DNA from 4 places in the Psychrosphaera sp. HA2-10 genome. Region 3 is predicted to be linked to each of the others. Evidence: predicted binding sites of a transcription regulator. Region 3 holds the regulator's gene; each other region holds the start of a gene.
The links. Region 3 encodes sigma-54, which starts transcription at its own class of promoters, with help from an activator protein. Its sites were predicted from a motif close to GTTGGCACGNNNNTNGNNT; they were not measured.

Region 1 (7,569 bases), 1.5 Mb from region 3:
CTAATTGAACCAACTTTTCTAATTCAAAACTTTGTACACCAATAGAAATACGGTTCACACCTGCCTTCGCAAACCCTTCAAACTTGTTAGTTTCCAAGGTGCCAGGGTTCGCTTCTAACGTTATTTCTATATTTTCAGAAAAAGGAATACGCTGTTCTATGCCGGTTAAAAGTGTCGCCATCGCCTGTTCTGACAATAAACTAGGCGTACCACCACCAAAGAAAATGGTTTGTAATTGCCGGCCTTGAACAAAATGCAAATCAGCACTGAGATCATCTAGTAAGTGTGCAACATATTCTGTTTCAGGAATACCACCTTTTAAAGCGTGTGAATTGAAGTCGCAGTAAGGGCACTTTTGTACACACCATGGGATGTGTACATAAAGAGAAAGAGGTGGTAGTTGGTTTATTAACACACGGTTGGATGAATTTGAGGGCAACTTATATTCCTAGCTCTTTAAATTTATCAACAAGTTGCTTTAACGCTTGGCCTCTATGGCTCAGCGCATGTTTTTCAGAAGGTGATAATTGTGCCGCGGTTTTATCTAATTGTGGTTGATAAAAAACCGGATCGTAACCAAAACCACTCTCACCAGAGCGCTTTTCAGCAATAACGCCATCCCAATAGCCTTCACAAATAATAGGGCAAGGATCATCGGCGTGACGCATAAATACGATAACACAAACAAAACGGGCTTTACGTTGTGCGACAGTTTTACCATCAAGTACCGAAAGCAGTTTATCGATATTGGTACCATCTGTAGCATCAGGGCCTGCAAAACGAGAAGAATAAATGCCTGGTGCGCCATTTAACGCATCCACTTCCAAACCAGAGTCGTCGGCAACGCATGGTAAGCCTGTCACTTTAGATGCGTGACGTGCTTTGATAATGGCGTTCTCGACAAACGTCGTGCCTGTTTCGGGCACTTCGTCAACATTGTAATGTTTCTGCGCTACAACATTAAAACCAAAAGGGCTCAAGATTTCCTGTAATTCGTTTACTTTGCCTTGGTTACCCGAAGCGAGTAATAACTCTTTCATTTACTTTCCCTACTTATTTGTATGAGGGGTATTATACGCAAAAAAAAACGCTAAGTTCACAATAAACTCAGCGCTTTACTATTTATTTTATGACTAAAAATCAAGCTGGCTAAATGCTCAATCCTGACTAATGTCTTCAAATAATTACGAATTAAGCAAAGTTGCTATTCGCAAATTCCCAGTTCACAAGTGCCCAGAAACCGTTTAGGTATTCAGGACGAACATTGCGGTAATCGATGTAGTAAGCGTGTTCCCAAAGATCCACAGTCATTAGCGGAGTAACGCCTGCTTCAGTAATTGGAGTGCCAGCATTAGACGTGTTAACGATGTCTAAAGAACCGTCAGCTAGTTTAACTAACCAAGTCCAGCTTGAGCCGAAGTTATTTACTGCTTTGTCGTTAAACGCCGCTTTAAAGTCTTCAAACGAACCCCATTTTGCAGAGATAGCGTCAGCAAGTGCGCCAGTTGGTGCGCCGCCGCCATTTGGGCTTAATGAATTCCAGTAGAAAGTGTGGTTCCAGATTTGTGCCGCGTTATTAAATACACCACCTTCAGAAGTCTTAACGATTTCTTCTAATGACTTACCTTCAAACTCAGTACCACCGATTAGACCGTTTAACTTTACAACGTAAGTGTTGTGGTGCTTACCGTGGTGAAAGTCTAACGTTTCCGCTGAAATGTGTGGTTCTAATGCATCTTTTGCATATGGTAGTGCTGGTAATTCGAATGCCATAATGGTTGTCTCCGTTGGCTTTGTTTATGTTTGCTGATAAGATTATAAAACTTGACTAATTTACTCAAGTATCAGTTTTGTAACGTTATCAATAAATATGACTTAAAGTTTGTTTTTCAAGTCTAAAGTTATAAAACGCCGTATTTTATTTTTAAGATCAGACATAAGTCTAGTCGTCGTGTAAAAATTTACCATAAAGAAGAGGTTGCAATGGAAACCATTGATAAAATTAAAAAACAAATCGCAGAAAACCCAATTTTGATCTACATGAAAGGTAGCCCTAAATTGCCATCATGCGGTTTTTCTTCACAAGCCTCTCAAGCATTAATGCAAGTGGGCGAACCGTTTGCGTATGTTGATATTCTGCAAAACCCAGATATTCGAGCTGAATTACCAGGTTATGCAGAATGGCCAACATTCCCACAGTTATGGGTAGACGGTGAATTAGTTGGTGGTTGTGACATTATTATGGAAATGTTCCAAAAAGGTGAACTACAGCCATTAATTCAAGAAACTGCAGCAAAATATAAAACAGAAGAAGACAGCGCAGAATAATAAACTTATATTCGACTGAACTTCAGAAAAGGCCATTTGATTATTCAACTGGCCTTTTTTTATACTAGCCTTAATAGGCGCTGGCGTAATTATTGCTTCGTATTGGCAACAGAGATGAATTTTTGTTTCTCCGGCAGTTAATATTTAGCCTAACAAAAATCATTAAATAACGTTAAAACTGGATAACCAATTAAATGAGAAGTCATTATTTAATATTTGTATTGTTATTTACCTTAATACTCACCGCTTGTTCTGGCAGTGAATCTTCCGATCAGTCTGGTAACAATTTGGCAAGCATTAATATAGGTAACGACATTACCGTATTAGAAGGGCAAACTTTTGCCTTAACGGCATCAATTTATCCAGAAAATGGCTCCGTAATTTGGACTCAAACTCAAGGGCCTAGTATTAGCGACTTTCCGATAGATCCAGCACTAGAAGTCAGTTTGGTGGCACCAACGGTTAATGTTGATACCATGATAGTGGTTAAGGCAACCTACACCACAACAGATGGCCAACGAGTCGATGACTCAATAAACATCAGTGTTACTAACGTTAATGAAGAGCCGATTGCGCGCATTACTAATAATACCGATGCTGTTGCACCTTATGAAACCTTTGAAGTTATTTCGTTATCGGCTGCAGACAGTATCGATCCTGACGGTGAAATTCGCTACTACCAATGGACACAAGTGGATAGTAATCCTGCGCTGCAAATACTCTCACCAAATAATTTAAGAGAGATCACCTTTCAAGCGCCATATGTAACACAAATAACAAATTACACTTTTCAGTTACAAGTGACTGATAATTTTGGGTTAACAGCGACCAACACGATAGACATTCAAATTGCCGCCGCAGAAGGCACAGTAGCAACTGCAGGCCAAGATCAAATTGTTGACGAATTCACAAAAGTCACACTAGATGCCTCCGACAGTGTTTCAATAGATAATGTTTTGTCTTGCCAGTGGGAGCAGTTAACGGGCATTACCGTAACCTTGACCAATGCCGACCAGTGTATTGCCGAATTTTTTGCACCAAACGTTGACTCAACAGAGTTACTCACTTTTCAAGTGACGGTTATTGATAATGCCAGTAATAGCGAATCAGATACCGTTAACATCACAGTAAACCCGCTAAATTTAGGCAGTTTGCACGACTCTGGAGTCATTGAATGTTATGGCGCAACCGACGTTGTGCCTTGTGATAACGTAAACTTCCCAAATCAAGATGCAGACTCAGGTCGTGACTCAGTGAGAGATGCCATTGACAAAAGTGGTGCTGGCGATAAAACCTTCGACTTTACAAAATTTGATATAAACGGTGATGAACTGCCAAATGATGCACTCGTTTTTAGTTGTATTCGTGATAATTTCACCGGATTAGTATGGGAAGTTAAAGTTGCTAATGCGACTCCGCAATACAGCGAATTACATGGCGTAGAAAATTATTACAGCATTGACGACACATTGCCCGGCCAACTATCTTGTTCACATCCATCAAGCTGCGGTAGCGAAACCTTTATTGAAGAAGTGAATGATGACACCTTCTGTGGCGGGGCTAACTGGCGATTGCCTACCTACTTAGAATTAATGCAAATTCTTGATTATGGTGAACTTGATAAAGCGAACTTATTCCCAACTGACTTTTTCCCAAACTCACCGGATCCTGCAGTACTCAATCACTTATTTTATTGGGTATCGGAAATAAATATCGAAGGTGGCAATGAAACATTGCAATGGGTAATCGACGTTAGAAATGGTGACGATTCGGCAATTAAAGGCACATCTGGCGCATATATACGTTTAGTGAGAAATCCATGAAGAAAATACTTTCTGTTACGCTAGCCGGTTTGTTAGCGGTGTTTAATTTGTCGGTATCAAATGCTTGGGCTCAAGACTGTCCAGGAAAAGACGCGACATTACCAACCGACATCTTTATAACCGAAGATATTAGCCAGGAAATGGTTATTGACTCCACCACAGGTCTTGCCTGGGCGCGATGCGTGGTTGGGCAACAATGGAATGGCACATCTCAAACTTGTACTGGTGAGGCACTAAGGCTGACTTGGCAAGAAGCGTTGCAAGCCTCATCTACCTATCAAGCGGGTAACTTTGACGACTGGCGAGTACCGAATATCAAAGAATTAGCTTCGATTGTGGAGCGTGCCTGTGTCAATCCTGCAACAAACTTAACCATATTTAACGGCGCCCCCGCGCAGCATTACTGGTCCTCTACACCTAATACAGCAGCCACTAAAAAAGACGAAGCTTGGGCATTAGGCTTTTTTAATGGTCGAATCGACAGCAACGACAAAAATAGCGATTTCTATGTACGCATGGTCAGATACGCTGAATAACATGGATTTAAACTCTGGTTGCTCGCACACTTAACATCGTGTTTAATTGCGCCTGATTGTCGCAACCTATAAGTGGTCGAAGTTTTGCCTATCAAAAGTATTTTAATAACACTGATTACGCTATGTAGCTTAGTATTCACATCGCAAGCTACGGCGGAAGAGTGCCCAATTCGTCTAAAGTTTGGATTGTTGATCTCGCCAGACCACATCCGAATTATGGAAATGGGGCGCACTCAAATGCAAATTAACAACGACTCTGAGTTATTTATTCGCGGCGAACTCATCACACTTACCGATCAAGAACGCTACTTATTGCGTGAATTTAGTTTAGGTTTACGAAAAGAACTACCAGAAATCGTCACCATCGCCATGGACAGTTTAGACATTGGCTTTGACGCATTAAATAAAGTGATCAAAGACTTTGCCGGTACCGACGCGGCGCAAGAAATTGAAGATCACTTTTTAGAACTTAGATACGGCTTATTAAAGCGATTCGCCCGCAGTGGTGATAATTTTTATATTGCTCCGCAAGGCTTAAATGAACTCGACGACTTTTTTACTGACAAACTTTCAGAACAAATTTCCAGAGTCGTTACCGACTCAATGCGAGTCATGTTAGGAGCCATGGGCGAGGCTTATCGCCAAAGTGAAGGTTCTGTAGAAGGTCAAGGTTTCGACGTTGACGAAAGTGTAGAGAAGCTAAGTAGTAGTGTTGAGCGAACATTAGCCTACAACGCCAACCGACTGGCCGGCAAAGCGGCCGCTTTTTGCGAACGTTTTGAAACGCTCGATAAAACGGAAGCAAGACTACAGAATCAAATACCGCAATTACGAAAGTATGATATTTTGAGTCGTAATAATTAAGCGCTATATCTAAACTGAAGCTGTCAAAACATGCCGTTAAAAATTAGCAGACCAAATCAATGAATTTAAATCAACAACCGCCGCTTGAAAAGCAGACTCAAGACCAGACTCAAAAATACAATGAAAAGCCAAATGGCAACGGTATTGGCCGTATTTTAAAAGCAACAAAATGCTCAATCTTAGGATTTAAAGCCGCTTTTAAACATGAAGCCGCATTTCGCCAAGAATTCATTTTATTCATTCTGCTCGCGCCTATAGCCTGGTTTATCACAGAGTCGATGATGGACTTTGTGTCGCTTATTGTCGTGATGTTACTCGTGCTGATTGTTGAGCTTATTAATTCGGCCATTGAAGCTGTGGTTGACCGAGTCGGACTAGAGCATCATGAATTGTCAGGGCGAGCAAAAGATCTTGCCAGCGCCGCAGTGACATTATCACTTATCATTGCCGGTATAGTGTGGGCCGCGCATCTCATTAAGCTTTTTATATAAATAACAAACCAGATGTAAATAACAAACCAGATATAAATAACAAATTAGGTGTAAAAACCGACTATTCGCTAAACAGTTTGCTTCATATTTATGCAATGTACAGGTATAGCCTTGCAACCCGTCATTGATGACTGTATAAATCTTGAGGTCAATTTTTTTAATAATAAAAATAAATAAAAAATATTATAAAAACAAAATAAAAATAAAAGGGTAAATTATGAATAAATCTGCCTCAGCAGGAGAAATGTTAGGCCATCCTAAGGGCCTCTTCCTGCTATTCGGAACGGAAATGTGGGAGCGCATGAGCTACTACGGTATGCGTGGTATCTTTGTTTTATATCTATCAAGCTTAGCTACGGCGACGGCAATGGGTTGGGACATGGCTTACTTTGGTATTGATGCAGCAGCAGCTGGCGCTGATGACTTGTACCAAACAGAGCTTCAGAAAAAAGCACTTGGTATTTTAGGTACCTACGCAATGTTAGTTTACGTAACACCAGTACTTGGTGGCTGGATGGCCGACAATGTTTGGGGTCAGCGTAAATCAATCATCTTTGGTGGCGTCGTAATGATGTTTGGCCAATTCGCGCTAGGTACACCGCACGAATATATTGCCGGCATGGAACAAACTTTCCTTTGGTTAGGTCTTGCCCTATTAATCGTGGGTAATGGTTTCTTCAAACCAAATATCTCTACTATGGTTGGCGACTTATACGTCGAAGGCGACAAACGTCGTGACGCAGCATTTACTATCTTCTACATGGGTATTAATACTGGTTCTATCTTAGGTTATTTTGTTGTAGGTACAGTTGGCGAGAAGTATGACTATCAATACGGCTTCTTAGTGGCAGGTATTGGTATGTTGTTAGGTGTGTTGCTACAACTTGCACTTTCTAATAAATACTTAGGTGATGTTGGTGTCGAGCCTTCAGCTAAACAATCAAAAGGCGACAACGCTGCAGTTGCAAACAAGCCGCTAACGCCTGAAGAGCGCGACCGTGTTAAAGTTATCCTTATCATGTCTTTCTTCACTATTATTTTCTGGGCTGGTTTTGAACAAGCGGCCGGTTCAATGAACTTATTCGCAAAATATAAAACTGACCTTGTATTCTTTGGCTGGGAAATGCCAGCATCATGGTTACAGTCAGTAAACCCAATCTTTATTATCATCATGGCCCCTATGTTTGCCGCTATTTGGTTAAAAATGGGCGCAGCTGAGCCAAACTCACCAAAGAAATTTGCCTTAGGTATGTTCTTCCTTGGTTTAGGCTTTATTTCAATGGTAGGTGCTGCACTTCAAATTGGTGACGATGCGAACATGAAAGCGCACGTTATCTGGTTAGTGATGGCGTACATCTTCCACACAATGGGTGAGCTTTGTTTATCACCAATTGGTCTATCAATGGTTTCTCGTTTAGCACCACTTAAATATACTTCATTACTAATGGGTATGTGGTTCTTGTTCTCTGGTTTAGGTAACTATGCGGCGGCCGCTATTGGTCAGTTAGTTGGTGACGCAGGTCCACT
Region 2 (7,569 bases), 140 kb from region 3:
AGGCTTGTAACCAAAATAAATCGTCCATAATTTCAGATGCATCAATAAGAACTCCCAGCATCTCTTGTTGTTTTTGACTTAAGTGGCTTAAATCAGCAGTTAGCTCAACGGGGTGGTATATATCGAGTCGTGACTGCTCACCAATATATTCAACAGTTTGCTGGCCGTTCGAGTTAACGTCAGAGTCAGATGGTGTTTTAGAGCAGGCCACTAACAAACTAGCAGCGATGGCAGTTAACGCTATTTGCTTAAGTTGGGTTTTCATATTGAACCTCAGGAGAATAATATTTTGTTGTTATTAAAATTTATAGTACGCCAACAAATTTTTTAAAAAGAATAATAGCAGCGTAGAGTATCTGTCGTTTTTATCATTTCTAACACTAACTTGCATTCTTTAAAGCAAGTTGATCATGAAATTGTAGAAAAATTGGCAACAAAAAAGGGACCGAAGTCCCTTTAAAAAAGTATTTGTTTAAAAGATATTTAGCGTTTACGCCGCTTTTACCTTTTTCTTACGTTGTAGTGCAAGAAAACCACAGCCAAGAAGTAACAGTAGTAACGGGCTAGGCTCACTTACATCGGTGGCATCTGCCACAAACTCAGTGATAGGAACTTGGCGGATTTGTTGATTACCCGAACCAGTAAATGTAAGGCCGGTAACAAATGCATTTGAGTCTGTTGGGTCAACCATATTTGAGATATCAATACCTAAAATACGGAATTCAGTAACACCTGTTCCACCAAAGAAATACTGCTCGTCTGCGTTTAGGAAAGCAGAGAATTCCCACACGCCATTAACCAATAGCCATAATTCGTAGTTTGCATTAAAACCGCTAGGTAAAATGACAGAAGCAAAGCTAGAACCGTTATCAACAAAGTAGTCATAACCAACAGCAACATCAGGGTCGATAAATACGATTTCACCAAAGTCTACGTCGAAATCAAATCCCCAACCATTTTCACCCTCAGAAATTGGCATAATTGGGTTTGACGGAGTTTGGCCAGGTTCTAAAAACGTTCCATCACGGAATGAAAACGTCCAAATACCGTCTTGACCAGTATTTGAAGTGTTAGCCAACTCAACAACGTCTTGCGTTAATGCACCTGGAAGTGAGTAGTAATTTACCGACTCAATATCTTCAACAGCAAGTTCGCTAGACGCTAATTCTGCCACTTGAGGAGTCGGGATGCTTTGTGGAAAATTTACAGGGCCACATTCTTCAATAGGGCATTCACAATCGCCATTTGGACACTCACAGTCTCCACCCGGACATTCACAGTCGATTTCACAACCATCGCCTGGGCCACCGCCATTAAAACCGTTGCCCGCCGCAAAACCGGCTTGCGCACTATCGGCCCACTCTAATTGCTGGTAACGAAATTCAATATCAAAGTCGCCGTCTACACCGGTGTCACCAGAACGATCAATGAGTACTGCTTGGAACGTATTACGTTCACCAGATCCTGAATTCCCGAACTCAGCAACGTCATACCAAGTTACCGCTGTAACGCCTTCTTCTGGCGATCCAACATAAATATTTCCGCAACTAGGGTTTTCTTCCGAACCACAAGATACATCCACATCACCCCAATAAGGTGCAATCATAGGAGCAGAAACGGTTTCAAAACTTTCTGGAGTGTAGTCTCTATAACCATTACCAAAAGTTAGGTTACCGTTAGAGTTCACAAAAAATGTGTTATACGAATTGTTAAAAAAATTAACATTAAAAGGTAGGTTTAATTCATTGCTAGAGCCGTCATCAACAAGAGGTAACGCTTGCACGCCAAGCCCTAATTCACCGCCCATGCCGGTTAATATTACGTCAGCCTTGGATTCTTGCGATAGTGCAAGAAATACCACCACAGCGCAAAATAACGTTTTAATAAACTTCATTCAAAAGATGTCCTTATTAGAGTTTTAAAATATGATGTATCTAGTTGCGACAAAGCAAAAATAAAGCCAACCGTTAAGTTGTTGATTTAAATGTTTTTTATTTGATTTGTTTTCATTGGTGTAAAAATAGCCGACAATAAACCTAGGGTTTTCAACAGGTTGTATTTTAATTGGGTACAATGGTTTTATGAATAACAACGGTTGTTATTGAACTAAAATAAATGCGTTTAAGTATTTGAACGTGTTAATGCAAAGATATTTTAATAATTGGAGTAGGTATGTCTGTGGAAAAAACGCATTTAGAGATCTGTAACCTTACTAAAGGGCAATACCCGGAAATTAAGACCTTAATGGATCGAGCTTACCCAGACCTTGGCGGAGCATGGCCGTCTCACACTATTTTTAGATTAATAGATCAGTTCCCAGAAGGGCAAATCGGAATTGTTGATGATGGTGTGTTAGTTGGGATTGCATTGAGCGTGCAAGTTGATTACTCACGTTTTTCAAACCCACATACCTATGAGGATATTGTTGATGGTCATGACCGCGTTTACTCCGATGAGGAAGGTGATGCGTTATACGGCCTTGATGTTGTTATATCACCTACACACCGAGGCATGCGACTAGGCCGACGATTATACGATGCAAGGAAAGAGCTGTGCAGACAATACAATTTAAGAGCGATTTTAGCAGGCGGTCGAATTCCGCTTTATCATAACTACAGTGATGAAATGTCACCAACGGAATACATTGAAAAAGTAGATCACAAAGAATTATACGACCCTATTTTGAGCTTTCAGCTATCCAATGATTTCCAAGTAAAACGTTTACTTAAAAAGTACTTGCCTGAAGATCAGGGCTCAGTCGGTTATGCCACTTTATTAGAGTGGAACAACATAATGTTTGAGCCGACCGATACTGTGCTTGAGTCCACTAAATCTATTGTTCGTGTTGGAGCTGTTCAATGGCAAATGCGTTGTGTTGAGTCAGTTGAAGAATTGTTGAAACAGGTGGAATATTTTGTTGATACGGTATCAGATTACCAAAGTGACTTTATTCTATTTCCAGAATTTTTTAATGCGCCACTAATGGGCTTAACCGAACAAAGTAATCAAACAGAAGCTATTCGTTATTTAGCTGAATATACAGAAACATTTAAAAACGCCATGTCGCGTATGGCAATCGAGTACAACGCCAATATTATTACCGGCTCAATGCCTCTGGCTGAAGGTGACAAGATTTATAACGTTAGTTATTTGTGTCATCGAAGCGGAAAAATAGACGAGCAAAGAAAAATTCATATAACGCCTCATGAACAAAACGATTGGGTTATTCAAGGCGGTGATAAAATTGCCGTATTTGATACTGATGCAGGACGTGTAGGAATACAAATTTGTTATGACGTTGAGTTCCCTGAGCTGTCAAGAATCCTAGCCAAACAAGGCTTGGATATTTTATTTGTGCCATTTTGGACAGATACAAAAAACAGTTACTTAAGAGTACGTCATTGCGCGCAAGCTCGAGCCATTGAAAATGAATGTTATGTTGTAATCGCAGGCTCAGTGGGTAATTTACCAGAGGTTGAAAGCCTTGATGTGCAATATTCACAATCTGCGGTACTAACACCGTCGGACTTTTCGTTTCCACATGATGCAACATTAAATGAAGCAACGCCGAATACAGAAATGCTGCTGTTTAGTGACTTAGATATGGACAAATTAAAGGTATTGCACAGTGAGGGTACGGTACGAAACTTAAAAGATCGCCGTGAAGATTTATACAAAGTGCTGTTAGTAAATGAACAGCAGTAATAGCTGGAATTAAAGAGGCCTGAACTAACAATGCAGCTGTAAGCTAAGACTTAGGCTGCATTACGTTCGTTTAGTCACAAATTCGCTAATATATTTTCCACCTTTTATTTGAGCGATTACACGCATAGTTCTTGAATCACCAGGATTAGTTAATTGCGCTCGAATAGGTGTGGAAAGCTTCCAATAAAAAGCGTTGTCCACTTGTGCTAATGAATATTCAATGGCGTCACCGTTATCATTAACAATAAATAAAGTGGCTGCATCTAATGCAAAAGTAGAGTTTACGTAGGTTTCGCCATTTTTATCGTAAATGTTTAATTGTAAATCACCCGCTTCTAAAACACAGATTTGCTCTAGAACATCGCATATACCTTGCTGCTGCATGATCACAACTTTGTCTTTGGCAGCCTGACTTTCTACCCACATATCAGACAAAATATAACCACCCAATATTAAAAAAGGCGCTACGTATAAAGCCATTTTTGTGTGTTTATTCATGTTAAACCTCGGTTGCTTTGTTTGAGTCGTTTACTCAATAACTAAATAACTAAATAACTAAATAACTAAATAACTAAATAACTAAATAACTCAATTTACCAGAAAAAAGGCTTCCCAAGTGTAAATCCAAATGGGAAGCCAAAGGGTAAAACACATGTTTAATGTGCGTGCGCTTGTCCAGCTCCATGAGGGACACGGAAGTTATCTACCATGTCTTGGATTTCTTGTGGTGCAGGTCCGGTAAACTTAAGCATGATAAATGCAACTGCGAAGTTCACAATAGCGCCTACAGCACCAAAGGCATTAGGCGAAATACCTAAGAACCAGTTTTCTTCCATGCCACCTAAGAATGAAGTGCCCGGTATAAACATGAATCCTTTATGTTGGAATACATACAACATAGTCACGCCTAAACCTGCACACATACCTGCTACTGCAGCGGTGCCACTCATTTTTTTAGAGAATATACCCATCATTAATGCCGGGAATAAACTTGATGCAGCTAAACCAAAGGCCAACGCAACGGTACCTGCGGCAAAGCCAGGCGGATTTAAACCAAGGTAACCTGCAACAATAATGGAAATGGTCATTACTACTCGTCCGGCCATGAGTTCGTCTTTTTCAGAAATATTAGGAGTTAACACCCCTTTCATTAAGTCATGGGAAACAGAGGAGGATATTGCCAACAATAAACCAGCGGCGGTTGATAGTGCCGCTGCAATACCACCTGCGGCCACCAGGGCAATCACCCAGTTAGGTAGGTTTGCTATAGCAGGGTTCGCCAATACCATAATGTCACGATCAACTTTAGTCATTTCATTAGTTTCAGCATTTGCTGTGTATTGGATTTTACCGTCGCCGTTCTTATCTTCGAACTGTAATAGACCTGTTTTTTCCCAATCTTTAAACCACTGAGGACGCTCAGCATACTCTAGGTTTTGACCAGCAACGGGCTCTACAGTATTCATAAGGTTAAGGCGAGCCATTGCACCAACAGCAGGCGCTACTGTGTATAACAGAGCGATAAATACTAACGCGTAACCTGCAGATGAACGTGCTGCTTTCACAGAAGGCACCGTAAAGAATCGCATAATTACGTGCGGTAAACCGGCTGTACCAATCATTAACGATAAGGTGTAAGCGAACATGTTTAATGTACCGCCCATATTATCCGTGGTGTATTCTTTAAAGCCTAAATCAGTGACCACTAAATCAAGTTTGTCTAATAAATACATGCCACTGCCATCGGCCAAGGTACTACCTAAACCAAGCTGCGGAATTGGATTACCAGTCAGTTGCAATGAAATAAACACGGCAGGAATAGTGTAAGCAAAAATCAGCACACAGTATTGTGCAATTTGCGTGTAGGTAATGCCTTTCATGCCACCAAGCACGGCATAAACCCAAACAACACCCATACCAATGTATAAGCCGAGGTCGTAATCAACTTCTAAGAAGCGAGAGAAAGCAACGCCAACGCCTTTCATTTGACCAATGATATAAGTAAGCGACGCTACAATTAAACAAACAACAGCAACAATGCGTGCGGTTCTTGAATAGTAACGGTCAGCAATAAACTCTGGTACGGTAAACTTACCGTGTTTTCTCATGTATGGAGCAAGAAGCATGGCTAACAATACATAACCACCGGTCCAACCCATTAAAAATACTGAGCCGCCGTATCCTAAAAAGGCAATTAAGCCAGCCATAGATATAAATGACGCAGCACTCATCCAGTCAGCACCAATTGCCATGCCGTTTTGAAGTGGAGTTACGCCGCCGCCAGCTACATAAAAGTCACTAGTTGAACCCGCACGAGCCCACCATGCAATTGCGAAATAAAGGGCAAAAGACCCAAAAACCGCAATGTAGGTATAGAGTTTTAATTCTTCCATTATTCGTCCTCCACCTTGTACTTGGCATCAAGCTTATTCATTTGTCTTGTATACCAAAAAATCAAACCAACAAATGTGTAAATAGACCCTTGCTGAGCAAACCAAAATCCAAGTTTGTAACCACCAAGTCTAAATTCGTTGAGTTGTTCAACCAGCAAAATGCCAAATCCATATGAGACAACAAACCATATGATGAGGCATATAAATATTAAGCGCAGATTTTCCTGCCAATATGTTGTTTTATGTTCCACGACATGCTCCAAATTAATCTTTGTTAAACAAAGTTAGAATTTGTACATCAACCGTCGTCCACCCAATTGCTGTTTGACATCTAATCGATATACAAATGACTGAGCCTAACTTAGCAAGAAGGGGTTCAACAAAGGTATTAAACTTTAGTCTAAGACCCTCGGTTATTCGTTGCATTTCGGCTTGAAAGCGCCTAAAACAGTAGGGTGAAAAAAATAAAATAAGTGAAAAAGGATGCCATGAATACAGAATTGACCGAGCAAATCGCGTTTATCGCTGCCATTCCTGCATTCGAACCTTTGCCGAAATCCGTACTGGGTGACCTGGTTGCTTGTTTTTCTATTAGTTATCTTCGACATCAAGAAACGTGTGAAACGACCTTAGTGCAAGAGCAGCCGGTCATGTTAATTATTAAAAAAGGCGTTATTGCACAGCACAACAATAACCAAGTAATAGCCAAATATAGTGATGGCGACGTTATTGTTATAGATAGCATGGCTTCAGCGAGTGAGCTTGAAGTCGAAGAAGACGCTCTTGTTTATCTTGCCAATATTCAAAAATTGCAGCTGCAGTTAAAGGACTATCCAGAAATTTTAGCGCATTGGTTAAAAGCCCCAGAACAGCGCATACACGACTCACTTATTTCTCAGCAATTGAGCGAAGTGGAGCGCTCTCCACTCAATAACATGACGGTACAAGACTTTGCCAAATGTCCAGTGGCGACAATCGAGCAAAATGAGTCCATTCAGAACGCAGCAATTAAGATGACAGAACTTGGGTACTCTAGTTTAGTAGTGGTCAATGGCGCCATGCATCTAGGTATAGTCACCGATAAAGATATTAGAGCACGCTGTGTGGCCTTAGCCTTAGATCCTCAATTGCCCATCAGCAATATCATGACCCAAAAAATGGCAACGATAGAAGCGGATCAAATCGCCTTTGATGCTTTACTGGTCATGATAGATAAGGGTATTCATCATTTGCCGGTCACTAAAAATAATGATTTATACGGTATGTTAACACTCACCGACTTAATGCATAAAGAAGGGCAAAATGCCGCGCATTTAACAAGTGCAATACGTAAAGCGGGATCAACAAACGAACTTGCGCAAATTGCGCAGTTGCTACCACAGTTACAAATTAACTTAACAAAATTAGGCATTTCCGCGGCTCCTATCGCAAAAAGTATAACGGCGCTTTCAAAAGCCATTACGGTTAGATT
Region 3 (7,569 bases):
TAGAAATAGATCTCGACACTCAAGTCGTTGAGACCGACAAGCCAATTATAATTCGCGGTGAAAAAACAACTATTGAAGGGCAAGGTCTAACTGCCGATCTTAAAGCTCAAACAGTGAAACTTAAACATCACGTAAGAACAATTTTAAAAGGGACGAAAAATGACTAAATTCATCAAGATGACGCTTGTTATGCTTGCGTTTGTTGGCGTTAACGCTTTTGCTAACGACGATCTGATTATTGATTCTAAAAACCAAGATCTTGATTACAAAAATAACACTATGTATTTCAGCGGTAACGTAAAAATACAACAAGGGACGCTCACGATCACTGCTGATGAATTATATGTAATTACAAAAGACGGCGTAGGCGAAAAACTAATAGCAAAAGGCAAACCTGCTCGCTTTTTGCAAAATGATCCTAATAACGAAGCATTAGAGGCCACAGCATTAGAAGTCGTTTATATGATTAATGAGCGTATTTTAGAATTGAATGGCCAAGCTAAATATAAGCAAGGTAGCTCGATTGTTGAAAGTGGTAATATCGTATTTGATTTAAATGCACAAAGAGTCAAAGCTGATGGCGACAAGTCCACAGGTGGTCGTGTAACTACTACGATAAAAACGAAAAAAACACAGCCAAATAATTAAGTAGAGAAATTAAATATGACCAAGTTGGTGGCAAAGCACTTAGCCAAATCCTATAAAAGTCGTCAAGTTGTTAAAGATGTGAGCTTGTCGGTAGAAGCTGGTCAAGTAGTTGGCTTGTTAGGACCAAATGGCGCCGGTAAAACAACAACTTTTTACATGATTGTTGGTTTAGTGCCTAACGATAAAGGCTTAATTCAGCTTGATGATATCGATTTGAGTCACGAACCGATGCATGTAAGAGCTCGCAAAGGCATTGGTTATTTACCACAAGAATCGTCTATCTTTAAAAAGCTGACAGTTTCACAAAACATAATGTCGGTACTAGAGATGCGAAAAGATATCGATGCAAACCAACAAGCTGATTTGCTTGATGACTTAATTGCTGAATTCCATATTGATCATATTCGCGATAGTCTTGGCATGGCATTGTCTGGTGGTGAGCGACGCCGCGTAGAAATTGCAAGGGCATTGGCTGCCGATCCAAAAATTATTCTATTAGATGAGCCTTTTGCGGGTGTTGATCCTATATCTGTCATAGATATAAAGAAAATAATTCAACAATTAACAGCAAAGGGAATTGGTGTACTTATTACCGATCATAATGTCCGTGAAACACTTGATGTCTGCGAAAAAGCCTATATCGTTAGTCATGGAGAGCTTATTGCTGAGGGAACTCCGGCTCAAGTGCTAGAAAGTGACATAGTTAAGAAAGTTTATCTTGGTGACCAGTTCAAACTTTGATATTTTGGTAGCACGAATAAGTTTATTTTAGTCAGTACTTTACTGGGATCAAATGAGACCAACATTACAACTTAAAATGGGTCAGCAGTTAACAATGACCCCGCAATTACAGCAGGCTATTCGTCTGTTGCAGTTGTCGTCATTAGAATTGCAACAAGAGATCCAAGAAGCCTTGGATAGTAATCCTTTGTTGGAAGCTGATGAAGAGCATGGCTCAGTTGAACAAATCGATTTACCACAGGACAACCATGATCGTCATGAAAATGAAGCCTCTGTTTCATCTAACGACGACGATATCGAGTGGACGCGAGAAGAACGCGATACAAACGAAAATATACAAGATCAGACCATAAGTGATGACTTGCCCACAGATTCCAGTTGGGATGACTACATGAGCGCAGCTCCTGCAAGCTCAGGCCCTGCTTACGACGGTGAAGACACCGTTTATCAAGGTGAAACAACTGTTGATATTCAAGACCATCTAAAATGGCAATTAAATCTATCCCCTTTTTCCGAACATGACTTAGCTATTGCAACAGCCATTATTGATGCTATTGATGACAAAGGCTTTTTGACGGTATCTGTTGAGGATATCGTTGAGTCTGTAGACATAGAAGATGTTGAGATAGAGGAAGTTGAAGCGGTTTTAAAACGCATCCAACACTTTGATCCCATTGGTGTTGCAACGCGAGGGTTACAAGAGTGCTTGTTGGTTCAGTTAAAGCAATATAGTCCTGACACACCTTGGCGTGAAGAGGCTATTGAACTTATTGCTGAAAATATCGACCTCTTAGCGAACCGTGATTATCGCACTATAATTCGCAAAACAAGATTAAAAGAATCAGAATTAAAAGAAGCACTAGACTTGATTCAACAACTGAATCCAAATCCCGCAAGCCTAGTTATAAAAGACGAAATTGACTATGTAATTCCAGATGTTACCGTCGTAAAGAAAAAAGGTCGTTGGTTAGTAGAGCTAAATCCTAATTCTATGCCTAAAATTAAAGTGAACGAACAATATGCTTCACTGTCTAAAACTTCAACCAATAGCTCTGATGCGCAATTTGTTCGTTCACACTTACAAGAAGCAAAATGGTTTATTAAAAGTTTAGAAAGCAGAAACGACACTTTATTGAAGGTATCTAATTGTATCGTGCAACAACAACAAGCATTTTTTGAATACGGACCAGAGGCGATGAAACCAATGGTTCTAAATGATGTAGCAGAAATGGTCGATATGCATGAGTCCACGATATCGCGTGTGACAACACAAAAGTTCATGCACACTCCCAGAGGAATCTTTGAGTTAAAGTATTTCTTTTCTAGCCACGTTAGCACCGAAAATGGTGGTGAATGTTCATCCACTGCAATACGGGCTTTAATAAGAAAGTTAGTTGCTGCAGAAAACCAAGCAAAACCGTTAAGTGACAGTAAGATTGCTGATATTCTGGCCGAACAGGGCATCCAAGTAGCCAGAAGAACTATCGCAAAATACCGGGAATCGTTAAACATTCCCCCTTCAAACCAGAGAAAACGATTGGTTTAACAATCCATTTTATCAATTCAGAAGGAAGTGCATATGCAAATTAATTTAACTTGTCGTCATGTCGATGCAACAGAGTCTTTAAAAGAGTATGTTGATACGAAATTTGCAAAGTTAGAACGTCATTTTGACCATATTAATAACGTCCACGTGATTTTAGACGTTGAGAAACTCAACCAAAAAGCAGAAGCAACCATGCACGTAAATGGTGGTGAACTATTTGCGGCATCCGAGCATACTGATATGTATGCTGCAATTGATTCCTTAATTGATAAACTTGACCGTCAAGTAATTAAACATAAAGAAAAGTTAACTAGACATTAACTCTTTTTATTAATTTTAAAGCGCCATGGACGGTGCTTTTAACCAATCTTTTGAGATTTAAATCAAAAGAGTAAAGCAGTAAAAGATAACCATGAATGTAAAGCTACTCCTGCGACCTGAGTGCACAAAAGTGCTGACAGATTGCCAAAGCAAGAAAAAGATCCTCGAACACATCGCAGAGATCGCGAGTACAAAATTACCAGATCTCACTTGCACAGATATACTCTCGAGTTTGATGAATCGAGAAAAGTTGGGAAGCACAGGAATAGGAAATGGCGTTGCTATTCCTCATGGAAAAATAAAACCAAATGAAAGCCCAGTGGCGGTATTAATTGTTATCCACCCTGGCATTGATTACGATGCAATAGACAATAGACCAGTTGACGTATTTTTTGCGTTACTCGTTCCCGAAGATCAGTGTGATGTGCATTTAAATACGTTAGCATCAATCGCAGAGATTTTTGATAATAAAGAAATGCTTCGTAAAATAAGAAGCGCCGAAACTGATAATGATCTTTACCAAATAATTGAAGCTGCTTAATCATGCATATATTTATCGTTAGTGGCCGTTCAGGCTCAGGGAAGACTGTCGTATTAAGAGTACTAGAGGATCTAGGCTACTATTGCGTAGATAATTTACCGGTTAATCTATTACCTGCATTATCACACTCCTTATCTAAAAATTATCCTCAAGTTGCCGTCAGTATTGACGTTAGAAACTTACCCAGCTCTGAACAAGAGTTAATGGATAATTTAGATTTCTTACCTAAAGGCGTAAAGACGACCGTTCTATATATAGATGCTAAAGATGACGTATTAATTCGTCGCTATAGTGAAACAAGACGCCTACACCCTTTAACCAAAGGTGATGCGTCATTACCTGATGCAATCGCACAGGAGAGTAAGCTTTTAGATGGGTTATCGTCTAGAGCAGATTTATATATTGATACCTCGGATTTAAATGTTCATCAACTAACCGAGATGGTGAGAGAAAAGATATTAGGGAAGTCTGATAAAGAACTTATTATTACGTTCGAGTCCTTCGGTTTTAAATATGGTGTACCAAATGATATCGATTTTGTATTTGACGCTCGATTTCTACCAAACCCTCATTGGGAACCAGAGCTTAGAGCATTAACCGGTTTAGACTTACCTGTGAAAGATTTTTTCTCTAGTCAACCACTTGTGAATAAATTCATATTTCAAATCAATAACTTTATGTCCACCTGGCTACCTCACTTAGAGCGTAATAATCGTAGTTATTTAACGATCGCAATAGGCTGCACCGGAGGAAAGCATAGGTCTGTATATATTGCTGAAACGCTAGCTGAGCAATTCCGTTCTCGTGGAAAAAATGTAAAAACTCGCCATCGAGAGATGAGCCGTTATTTAGAGCAACTGTAAGGTCACAACCCCAGTGTTATCACGAACAATTACAATCCAGAATAAGCTTGGGTTACATGCAAGGGCTGCGACGAAATTGGCGCAACTCGCCTTACAATTTGATGCAAAAGTTCAAATACAACAAGGTGATAAAACCGCCAGTGCGGATAGCGTCATGGGCTTACTAATGCTTGCAAGTAATCAAGGTAAAGAGATACACGTTACCGCAACTGGGAGCGATGAAAAGCAAGCTCTCGAAGCTATTTGTGAACTTATTTCTAATCGTTTTGATGAATCTGAATAACTAATTATCTCGCTACAAAAACAACCAGTTACTATCATAAAACGCTAATCTAAGTTAGACTTGTGCACAAGGTAAACAACAGAAACCTACGCTCAAGAAATGCCAGAACTACTAGAACAAGAATATACAATTCCTATTAATGAACTTAATACTGCCATCAGTGACGGTATGTTTGTTCGTGTGCGGAATATGCTTGATTCTATGGCCGCAAATGACATTGCACTGTTGTTACATTCTTCTCCTCCAAAAAGTCGTGCCGTTATTTGGCAACTCATTGACAGTAGTATTCAAGGCGACGTTTTAGAAGAGCTTTCCGATGAAGTTCGTAATCCAATATTACGAGCAATGGAACCGGAAAGAGTTGCTGAGGCTGCTACTAATCTTGACGACGATGACTTTTCAGAAGTACTAAGAAGTATGCCCGATGCTGTTTATCGTCGAGTGCTGAAGAGCATGGATAAACAAGATCAAGCGCGCGCAGAGAGAGTGATGTCATATGAAGAAGACTCTGCAGCGGCACTAATGAATACCGATACAGTAACGGTTCGTCCCGATGTGACCGTTGACGTAATATTGCGATATTTGCGATTAAAAGAGTCTTTACCTGAAAATACCGATTACCTTTATGTAGTCGATAAGCAAGATCATTTTATTGGTGAAGTATCTTTGTCGGCACTTGTTACCTCTAATCCTAGTAAACTGATATCAGAAGTAATGGAAACCGACTTCGAAGTGATTCCTGCATCTATGCACGAGTCCGAAGTGGCAACCTTATTCGAACGTTATGATTGGATGACGGCCCCCGTAATTGACGAGCATGGTTTGTTGTTGGGCCGAATTACTATTGATGATGTTGTAGATATTATTCGTGAAGACGCTGAGCACTCCATGTTAAGCATGGCGGGTCTTGACGATGAAGCCGACACTTTTGCTCCAGTATTAGACAGTACCCGAAAGCGTTCATTGTGGCTTGGCGTAAACCTATTCACAGCATTACTCGCCGCTTTTGTATCAAGCTTATTTGAAACAACACTTGATGAATTGGCGTTTTTAGCAGTATTAAACACCATAGTCCCCAGTATGGGCGGTGTAGCGGGTAGCCAAACCCTAACCTTGGTTATTCGTGGTATGGCGGTAGGTCACGTTACAGATTCAAACTCTAGATGGTTGCTCGGTAAAGAGCTTGCTATCGGTTTCCTAAATGGTCTTATTTGGGCTGTATTGATTGCAGGTGTTGTTGCCATATGGAAGCAGGACTTAATGCTTGGTGGCGTACTCGCATTTGCTATGCTCATGAACCTAGTTGCAGCTGGCTTATCTGGCGTATTAATTCCACTTGCATTAAAACGCATGAACATAGACCCAGCTTTAGCAGGTAGTGTTATACTTACCACAGTGACCGACATAGTCGGCATATTTGCATTCTTAGGCACGGCGACTTGGTTGTTATTGTAACCTCGTTTAATTAGTAATTAGTCGCGATGCCTTCTCAGTAAAATTGGAAAAATTAAATGATTGAAGTTGGAAAAACCAACACCTTCCCTATCTCAAAAATCGTCGACTTTGGTGTTTTTGTGGATGCTGGAAATGGCGACGAGCTACTAATACCCCGTAAGCACGCTCCTAAAGACGCAAATGAAGGCGATGAAGTAACAGTTTTTGTTTATCTTGACTCGGAAGATAGACCTATCGCCACGACACAAAAGCCTAAAGTTGAAGTAGGCCAATTTGCTTATTTAAAAGTAACTGATGTAACCCGCGTTGGGGCATTTGTTGATTGGGGATTAGATAAAGAACTACTCGTTCCTTATGGTGAACAGCACAGGCCGATGGAAGTGGGTGAACGTTATTTAGTCTATGTATATTTAGATGACTTAGATCAGCGCCCTACTGCCTCATCAAAAATTGATAAATTTGTAAAAGACGAAAACGAAGGTACGTTTAAACCTGAACAGCAAGTCGACTTAATTATCGCCAATAGCACAGATTTAGGCTACAAAGCTATTATCAACCATAGTCATTGGGGTTTGTTATTTAAACAAGATGTTTTTCAACGACTTAGTTTTGGTCAAACTAAAAAAGGATTTGTAAAACAAATTCGCCCAGATGGTCGTATCAACTTAAGCCTACAAGGTGGACAAGTTACTCGAGATAAATACTCAAAGATCATCATGGAGTTTTTGAAAAAAGAAGGCGGTTTCGCGGCCGTTCACGACAAATCTAAGCCTGAAGTTATCTCCAAGTTATTTGGTATGAGTAAAGCGGCCTTTAAAAAGGCAATTGGCGGTCTCTACAAGTCTGGCGATATAGTTATTGAAAAAACTGGTATTCGTTTAGTAGAAAAAGAGTCTGGTGAATAGCAAAACTAATCGAACTTAATAAAAAAAAGGAAGCCTAGGCTTCCTTTTTTATTCGCTATATTACTGCGTTAGTTAATGTATAAATAACAGTCAATTTAGCTTAGCTCTCTCAAAACTATTAGCCTAAAAAACCGTATTTAGTTACCCGCAATTTTCATGTTCTCAATTAATACTGAACCAGTTTGAACAGCACCACGACGCTCAACGTCGCCGCCTATAGCAACAATTTGTTTAAACATAGTTGCTAAATTGCCGGCAATTGTCAC
Region 4 (7,569 bases), 250 kb from region 3:
ACTATGCCCTAGCAAAAAGTTCCGCCATACTAGCAGATAAATATCCGATAGGTAAGGCAGAATGTGCGCTAGGGCTATTCAAAGTACTACATTGATGCCGCTACTTTTTCAACTTCTTTCCACACACGCATAAAGTTACCTGATAATACTTTTTTAATCTCTTGTTCGGTATAGCCACGGTTTAACAAACCTTGAACAAGATGCGGGAAGTAAGATACGTCTTTTAAGTCGCGTGGCAACGAGTCACCTACGCCATCAAAATCGGATCCGATACCAACATAGTCAATACCGACTAAGCTTTTTACATGATCAATATGATCTAGAACTGTATCTAACGACGCAAACGGGTATGGGTTTTCTTTACGGTAAGCTTCAGCAATCTCATTAGCTTTAGGCTCGCCCCACTTGGTGCCAGCTTCTTCAAACTTTTTGCTTAAATTGTCTTGCCAATCTCTAGTTTCTTGAGACACAAAACTAGAACCAAAGTTTATTTGAATAACACCACCATTTTTTGCCAGTGCCTTAATCATTTTATCATCCATATTACGCTCAAATCCTGGTGTAAAACGACGTAATGATGAGTGTGACGCTATAGCTGGAGCCTTTGTTATTTCGATAGCTTGATAAAAAGCAGCATCAGAAACGTGTGAAATATCAACCATAACGCCAAGCTTGTTCATTTCAACAACTAACTCTTTACCAAATGGGCTCAAACCTTTCCAGTTTCGACGCAAATCGTATGATGAATCTGAGATATGGTTTGATAGAGAATGCGCTAAAGTGATGTAGCGAATACCGCGATCATAAAACATTTTTAAATTGTCTAGACTACCCGCAATTGGACTGCCGTTTTCCATTCCCATTGGCAAGGAAATAAGCCCTTTTTTAAAGTGCTCTTCGACATCTTTTGTAGAATAAGCAACTGCAAATTTTGAAGGGGCGCGCGCGGCAATAGCCTCTACCGAATCGATAAGTTGGTGCGCAAGTTGTACCCCGTAGTCTTTACCTGGCCCTTCCATTGTTGCAGGAAGATAAATTGACATAAACGGCGCATTGAGCCCGCCTTTTTTAGCACGAGGGTAGTCAAAGTCACCTTTGGCAGTTGCTACTGTAACGTCCTCCCATCGTCTATTTATACGATATGGAACGTCAATATGACTATCAACAATAATCGTATTTTGAGCGATATCTTTGGCCTTTTGAGACACTTCGATGGCATTCACTTGGCTTGATGACAGAAATGACAAGGCCATAGCAGCATAAATAGCAGTAACGGATAACGACTTCATAATATTCCCTATTTTGTAATAATTAATAAAGATGCGGAGCTAGAATAGATTTTCTTATTTAAACACTTTTAAAAACGATATGAAACTAACTTAGTTAGTCAAAGCGGATGCCGTCTATATAATTAAAAAAGAAGTAGTCTGTTAACGTGGATTTATTGCCAAGCGTCTGTTTTATATTGCCATTCTCATCCATTAGTCGCAGTTTTAAGTACACTTTATTATTTTCTAAAGTCACTTCTGGTTGGATAACCCAGACTGGTCGATCTGATGATGAATTTGAAGTATTAACAAATTGATAGGCTTCGATACGATTTAATACAAACTCATTGATAATTTCATTGGCGCGAGTTTGGTATACCGCTTTTTTTATTTTTCCTTGAACTGGCATCAGTTTTAGTTTTGGTGCTGGTGTTGCCATTTCAATATGTGGCGCTAGCCGGTCATAAAGCTTATTTATATCGGCTTCGACTAATAAGTAGTATTTAAGACGGGTATAAAAAGGATCGAGTAAGTCGGCCGGCGATCCTAACGAACGACGCTGCTCTTCTATCTCATCTAACTCATGCTTAGTATACTCAGTAACGTTAAATACCGTTTTAGTCACAACGGTAGGAGGTAACGAAGCGCAACCACTCATTAACAAAGTCGTAAGTAAACAGGGCAACCGCTTCATCATCAGCTGACTCTATAATACGATTTGCTTGGCGTTTTGAGGAATAACAGTATCTAAAATAAAGTAAGGGATAAATCCACTCGCCGTTGATATGACCCACTTATTGTCAAAATTAACAATACGAGCGTTTATTAACAGACCTGTTTGTTGATACATAATAGTGCCCGTTAATACGTGTGTCATCGATTCTGAACCGCCGAGTTTGTCTGCGTTGCGTGAAAATACAAAGTCCCCCTGAGGCGTGACACTTATGGCACTTTTTACCTTGTAATCTGAAACGGTAAAGCCGTTTTGAAAAAGCTCCGTTGTAAAATGCTCTGCCACAATATTACCGACAGGCGTTAACGTTCCTAAGTCATTACTAAAATCAACAAACGAGGTAATGCCAACAACGGCATGCTTGGTCTCATTCGATAAATTTGCTATTAACCTGTTAGATATTTGCTCGATATACTCACTTAGCAACACCGAGTGTTGATTGCCGGTTAAGCCATGTTGCGGGATATAAACCATGTTATCCTCGGAGCTCACTTTTGGTTCTGGTGAGTACTGTGACTTTATTGGTTTTGCGACTATTACCTTATTCTCAGAAGGACCATCAAAAGCTTCGAACTGGCCAATATTAGGCGGGCAATCGATAATATCACCCTTTTTATTCATGCAAATATCTTCGTTTTTAACTTCGACCACGACCTCGGGCTGAGGCGTTAACGAGCATGCCGATATAATAGTGGCGATACAAATGCTTAACGACAATTTAATTTTTAGGTTATTAAATTTCATATATACCTTCTTGCTTCGAGTCATTTTATTAGTCGACTGAGCGCTGTGTACTACTTAATGGAATGCCGTCATTAAAGCCACTAGACACTAGCTGATTTACAACATTATTAGGCAAGAATCCTTGCGCTGAAGCTACAACAGCTTTTGATTCAACACCTATCACTCTTGCGTTGACTAAATAACCACTAAGTTGTTTTGTTAACGTACCAGCAACGGCATATTTAATAGGTAAGTCACCTTCTAATTCAAGGTAGTCCTTACTAAAAATAAAGTCTCCATCTGGCGTAACTCTTACAAAATCAGTTGCTTTAAAATCAATAACCGGAATGCCAAATTTGTGCACTTCGTGAATGAAGCTTTCTGATAGTTGCTTACCTAAAATATCGGCGTATTGAAAATTGCTATCTAACATCACAAAACTGGTCACCGCTATTGGCGTACTCGCGTTCACATATTTCATGTTTGAAACTAGGTCTTGCATTAAACCTCTAACATAAAAATTAATGTTTTTATCACGACTTGAACGATTTGGCTGATTTCGACCAATTTCGTTCATTCTTGTCAGTAAATGTTGGCGGTAATCGTTTTGAAACTTAAGGCTTGCGTCACTTGCCGACGGCACTTGTTCACTATCAATACGAGACTTTTGTGGTGCAACCTCAGCTGAGCTAGCTAACTCTTGATCGTGGTTCGCTGTATCAGTCATGTTATGTTCTTCGTCGATCACTTCTACATGTTCAATATTTTCTTCATGACTATAAGAGTCTTCCCAAGACCAATCAGACATTGAAGAACAAGCGGCCAAATTTGTTACAATTAATGCGGTAATAATTTTTTTCATTGCTTGCTCCTAGTATTCGCCACGATAAAGTTGTTCATTTTTAAGTTTCACCTTTTCATGGCTCCACATTGTATTCATTGGAATATAATCTGTTGCGGCTGCAACAACGGTCTTGTCAGACAGGTCGATCAGCCTGGCATTAACAATTAATTCATTTTCTTGCTGAATGTAATGGCCTACTAGTAAGTAATCGGCCGTAACATTTTTTTCTAAACTATTTACGTTTCGACTCATAAAAATATCAGCCGTAGGCGCAATATCTGCCTGCGTTTGAACTTTAAACTCAGTGACTTTAAGCCCGGCTTGCGTTAAAAACGTCACTAAACTTTCTTGAATTTGAATGCCAAAAGGGGCAATGGATTGATTGGTTTCCATCGACAATGTATCAGATGGCAAAAATGTGCCTACTAATATAGGCTGACTGACATTAAATTGATTAGTCGTGTTTAGCAACTGACGAGCTAATTGTTCAACGTGATAATGAAAAGACTGGCCCTGGCGACTTGGCTCGTATTGCTCATACCCCTTTTCTACTGGGGGATTTTGCAATTCAGCCAGACGCTCAATCGTCGTACAACCCGCTAAACTAATCACCATGATTAATAACAACAGTTTCATAAATTTAAAGCCTAAAATGAAATACTGAGTTTACTAAAGCAATTAAAGTGCCAGATTAACGCATTTATGCTTACAACATAGTACAGGCATAGCACAACTTTATATCGTGTAACAAGGAAGAGCAAAGTAACATCCCATGCCAATTACTAAATCACTCTCTCTATGGGTTATTTAAACGTTTCGCATCTTTGGACTTTCAATCTTCGTTTTATGTTTAACTTTTTTATTAAAATGTTCAGTCAAATTTGCGTTCGCACTCAGCGCTAAAAATATAACAGCATTTTAGTTGAATACTTTTAAGGCCTTGAACCATGACTAAAGCGGAGGTAGTGGCGTCCCCTACAGGACTTGAACCTGTATCTAAGGCTTAGGAGGCCCTTGTTCTATCCAGTTGAACTAAGGGGACATTTTAGTTAGAACTAATTTACACAGTATCAAAAACCTTTAGCAACTATTATTTTATAAATGTCCGTTTAACCACATAAAATCATTTAAATTTGTCTATTCCTCAAACAGATAGCTCTGTGTCTAAAAAATATACGATTAATTTCTCTAATGCTTTTCACCTTTAGCCTAAAAGTCTGTATAATCGCGCGTCCATTCACAGCTACTGTGAAATTGAATCTATATAGGTAGTCCAAATGCAAGCAAACAAAGCCCGACCAACTTCCCCAATTAAGCCGCCTGCGGCCACGGTAAAAACCGATAAAAAACTTTGGGATTATCCAAAGTATTGGGCTGAATGCTTTGGGCCTGCACCTTTTTTACCGACTACACGCGAAGAGATGGACCTACTCGGTTGGGATAGTTGTGATGTTATTGTTGTTACTGGTGATGCTTATGTCGACCATCCAAGTTTCGGTATGGCGGTAATTGGCCGTATGCTTGAAGCGCAAGGCTTCCGTGTTGGCATAATAGATCAGCCTGATTGGCACAGCAAAGACGACTTTATGCGTTTAGGTAAACCAAATCTTTATTTTGGTATTACCGCTGGCAACATGGACTCAATGATTAACCGTTATACCGCCGATAGAAAACTTCGTCATGACGATGCTTATACACCTGACAATATAGGTGGAAAACGCCCTGATAGAGCCGTTACCGTATATTCACAGCGTTGTCGTGAAGCCTTTAAAGGCGTACCAATTGTAATTGGTGGTATTGAAGCAAGTCTTCGTCGAATTGGCCATTATGACTATTGGTCAAATAAGGTTCGTCGTTCTGTTATTTTTGATTCTAAAGCTGACATGCTCATATTTGGTAACGCCGAACGACCTCTTGTAGAGATCACTCATCGCCTAGCAAAGGGTGAAGATATAAAAGAAATCAAAAATGTTCGTGGCACCGCTATTGTTGTTAAGGAAGCATTACCGGATTGGCAAGGGATTGATTCTACGCATATTGATAAGCCTGGCATCATAGATCCAAAAATGAATCCTTATCAAGAGTACGATGCAAATACTTGTAGTAATAAAGACGAGGCCATTCAGGAAAGTGCAGCCGACGCGACCGGCGTTAGCCAAGCCGTTGTTGTTCAACCGTATGACAGACAAAAATCTAAATCTCAATTGCGTCGCCCGTGGGATAGAGTTTATGTAAAACTGCCTGCCTTTGAAGTAGTTTCTCAAAATGAAGTGTTATACGCACACACTAACCGAATTTTGCATCAAGAAACCAACCCAGGCTGCGCAAAAGCATTGATGCAACGCCATGGTGACAGAAGCGTTTGGATTAACCCGCCAGCATTTCCATTAGAAACAGAAGAGATGGACTTTGTTTTTGGTATGCCATTCGCCCGAGTTCCGCACCCAAAATACGACGGCAAAAAAATCCCTGCCTATGACATGATCAAAACCTCGGTGAATATCATGCGTGGCTGTTACGGTGGCTGTACTTTCTGTTCAATTACAGAGCACGAAGGTCGTATTATTCAGAGTCGTTCAGAAGACTCGATCATTAACGAAATTGAGCAAATAAGAGACACAGTGCCAGGCTTTACTGGTGTTATTTCTGACTTAGGCGGACCAACGGCCAACATGTACATGTTGCGTTGTAAATCTGAAAAAGCAGAAGCTACATGTCGACGTGCATCTTGTGTTTATCCGGACATTTGTAGTCATATGGATACTGACCACGAACCGACGATTAATCTTTATCAACGAGCGCGTGAATTGCCTGGCATTAAGAAGATCTTAATTGCATCTGGTGTTCGCTACGATTTAGCGGTTCAAGATCCTCGTTATGTAAAAGAGTTGGTAACTCACCATGTTGGTGGTTATTTAAAAATTGCACCAGAGCACACAGAACAAGGTCCTTTATCAAAAATGATGAAGCCGGGGATGGGCAGTTACTACCAATTTAAAGAGCTCTTTGAAAAGTATTCAAAAGAAGCAGGTAAAGAGCAGTATTTAATACCGTACTTTATAGCGGCGCACCCTGGAACAGAGATCCAAGACATGATCAATTTGGCGCTATGGTTAAAAGAAAACCGTTTCCGCTTAGATCAGGTTCAGAATTTCTATCCATCACCAATGGCTACGGCGACGACCATGTATCACACCGAAATTGATACGTTACACAAAGTTAAAAAGCAAAATGACGTTGTGCCTATTCCTCGTGGTGAAAAAGAACGACGCCTACACAAAGCTATTTTGCGTTATCACGATCCACAAAACTGGAAAATGATCCGCCACGCCTTAAAAGAAATGGGTTTAACTAAGCTTATTGGTCATGGTCCTAATCATTTAGTTCCTCCTGCGTCGCCAAATGAAGAGAACCGCAGTAAAGGGAACGGTGGACGTAAACCTCAAGTAGGCGCAAATAAGGGCCAAAGAGCGCTTACACGTCATTCTGGATTGCAGCAGTTTGATAACAAGCCTAAGGCCAAGGGCAAAACAGCAGGTAAGTCTTCTGGCCGTCCGCCCGCAAAAAAGAAGCCTAGCCGAATTTAGATATTATTACGCTTTGATAGCGACCCTATTTTGTAATAGCAATTTGAATTGAGCCTTTTAAAAAAGGCTCTTTTTATATAAAACACTAACGAATTTAGAGAGCAAATATGAAGAATGACAGCACAACAATTAATGAATTTTTTGAAGAAGTAAAAGCGACCCAAATGATTTGGGCTCTGCACGACAAAGACTCTGAGGGCTGGGTCATCGTTGACTCGATTCAATTTGAAGATACAGATGTTATTTTACTTTGGTCTCGTGAATCTATAGCTCAAAAAAGCTGTACAGAAGAATGGGCAAGTTACACGCCGACGCAAATATCCGTTGCGGAATGGTTAGAGTTTTGGGTAGAAGACTTAAGCCAAGACAATATTATTGTTGGGCTTGATTGGCAAGACGATGGTGAGTGTCCAG

Region 1: ACZ1GV_RS04190 (Lcl C-terminal domain-containing protein) is a predicted target of sigma-54. The motif match lies at 2,408-2,426, and genes of this name have one in related genera.
Region 2: ACZ1GV_RS11475 (nidogen-like domain-containing protein) is a predicted target of sigma-54. The motif match lies at 1,947-1,965, and genes of this name have one in related genera.
Region 4: ACZ1GV_RS09695 (FlgO family outer membrane protein) is a predicted target of sigma-54. The motif match lies at 4,241-4,259, and genes of this name have one in related genera.

What each region holds. Positions count from the first base shown of each region.
Region 1 covers NZ_CM146341.1:899,499-907,067, forward strand. The annotation lists gene hemW (radical SAM family heme chaperone HemW) at 1-439, opposite strand, end outside; gene ACZ1GV_RS04175 (XTP/dITP diphosphatase) at 441-1,040, opposite strand; gene ACZ1GV_RS04180 (Fe-Mn family superoxide dismutase) at 1,192-1,773, opposite strand; gene ACZ1GV_RS04185 (Grx4 family monothiol glutaredoxin) at 1,984-2,328, shown strand; gene ACZ1GV_RS04190 (Lcl C-terminal domain-containing protein) at 2,523-4,151, shown strand; gene ACZ1GV_RS04195 (Lcl C-terminal domain-containing protein) at 4,148-4,687, shown strand; gene ACZ1GV_RS04200 (DUF2884 family protein) at 4,772-5,551, shown strand; gene ACZ1GV_RS04205 (diacylglycerol kinase) at 5,611-6,042, shown strand; gene ACZ1GV_RS04210 (peptide MFS transporter) at 6,260-7,569, shown strand, end outside.
Region 2 covers NZ_CM146341.1:2,513,149-2,520,717, reverse strand. The annotation lists gene ACZ1GV_RS11480 (dipeptidyl-peptidase 3 family protein) at 1-265, opposite strand, end outside; gene ACZ1GV_RS11475 (nidogen-like domain-containing protein) at 491-1,894, opposite strand; gene ACZ1GV_RS11470 (GNAT family N-acetyltransferase) at 2,173-3,705, shown strand; gene ACZ1GV_RS11465 (hypothetical protein) at 3,766-4,203, opposite strand; gene ACZ1GV_RS11460 (sodium:solute symporter family protein) at 4,362-6,098, opposite strand; gene ACZ1GV_RS11455 (DUF4212 domain-containing protein) at 6,098-6,349, opposite strand; gene ACZ1GV_RS11450 (putative nucleotidyltransferase substrate binding domain-containing protein) at 6,587-7,569, shown strand, end outside.
Region 3 covers NZ_CM146341.1:2,370,333-2,377,901, forward strand. The annotation lists gene lptC (LPS export ABC transporter periplasmic protein LptC) at 1-167, shown strand, start outside; gene lptA (lipopolysaccharide transport periplasmic protein LptA) at 160-648, shown strand; gene lptB (LPS export ABC transporter ATP-binding protein) at 664-1,389, shown strand; gene ACZ1GV_RS10850 (RNA polymerase factor sigma-54) at 1,442-2,935, shown strand; gene hpf (ribosome hibernation promoting factor) at 2,969-3,256, shown strand; gene ptsN (PTS IIA-like nitrogen regulatory protein PtsN) at 3,348-3,797, shown strand; gene rapZ (RNase adapter RapZ) at 3,800-4,660, shown strand; gene ACZ1GV_RS10870 (HPr family phosphocarrier protein) at 4,674-4,943, shown strand; gene mgtE (magnesium transporter) at 5,043-6,398, shown strand; gene ACZ1GV_RS10880 (CvfB family protein) at 6,455-7,303, shown strand; gene pmbA (metalloprotease PmbA) at 7,441-7,569, opposite strand, start outside.
Region 4 covers NZ_CM146341.1:2,116,129-2,123,697, forward strand. The annotation lists gene ACZ1GV_RS09675 (dipeptidase) at 87-1,289, opposite strand; gene ACZ1GV_RS09680 (hypothetical protein) at 1,384-1,926, opposite strand; gene ACZ1GV_RS09685 (FlgO family outer membrane protein) at 1,975-2,745, opposite strand; gene ACZ1GV_RS09690 (FlgO family outer membrane protein) at 2,774-3,586, opposite strand; gene ACZ1GV_RS09695 (FlgO family outer membrane protein) at 3,596-4,204, opposite strand; tRNA gene ACZ1GV_RS09700 (tRNA-Arg) at 4,535-4,610, opposite strand; gene ACZ1GV_RS09705 (YgiQ family radical SAM protein) at 4,846-7,155, shown strand; gene ACZ1GV_RS09710 (DUF2750 domain-containing protein) at 7,263-7,569, shown strand, end outside.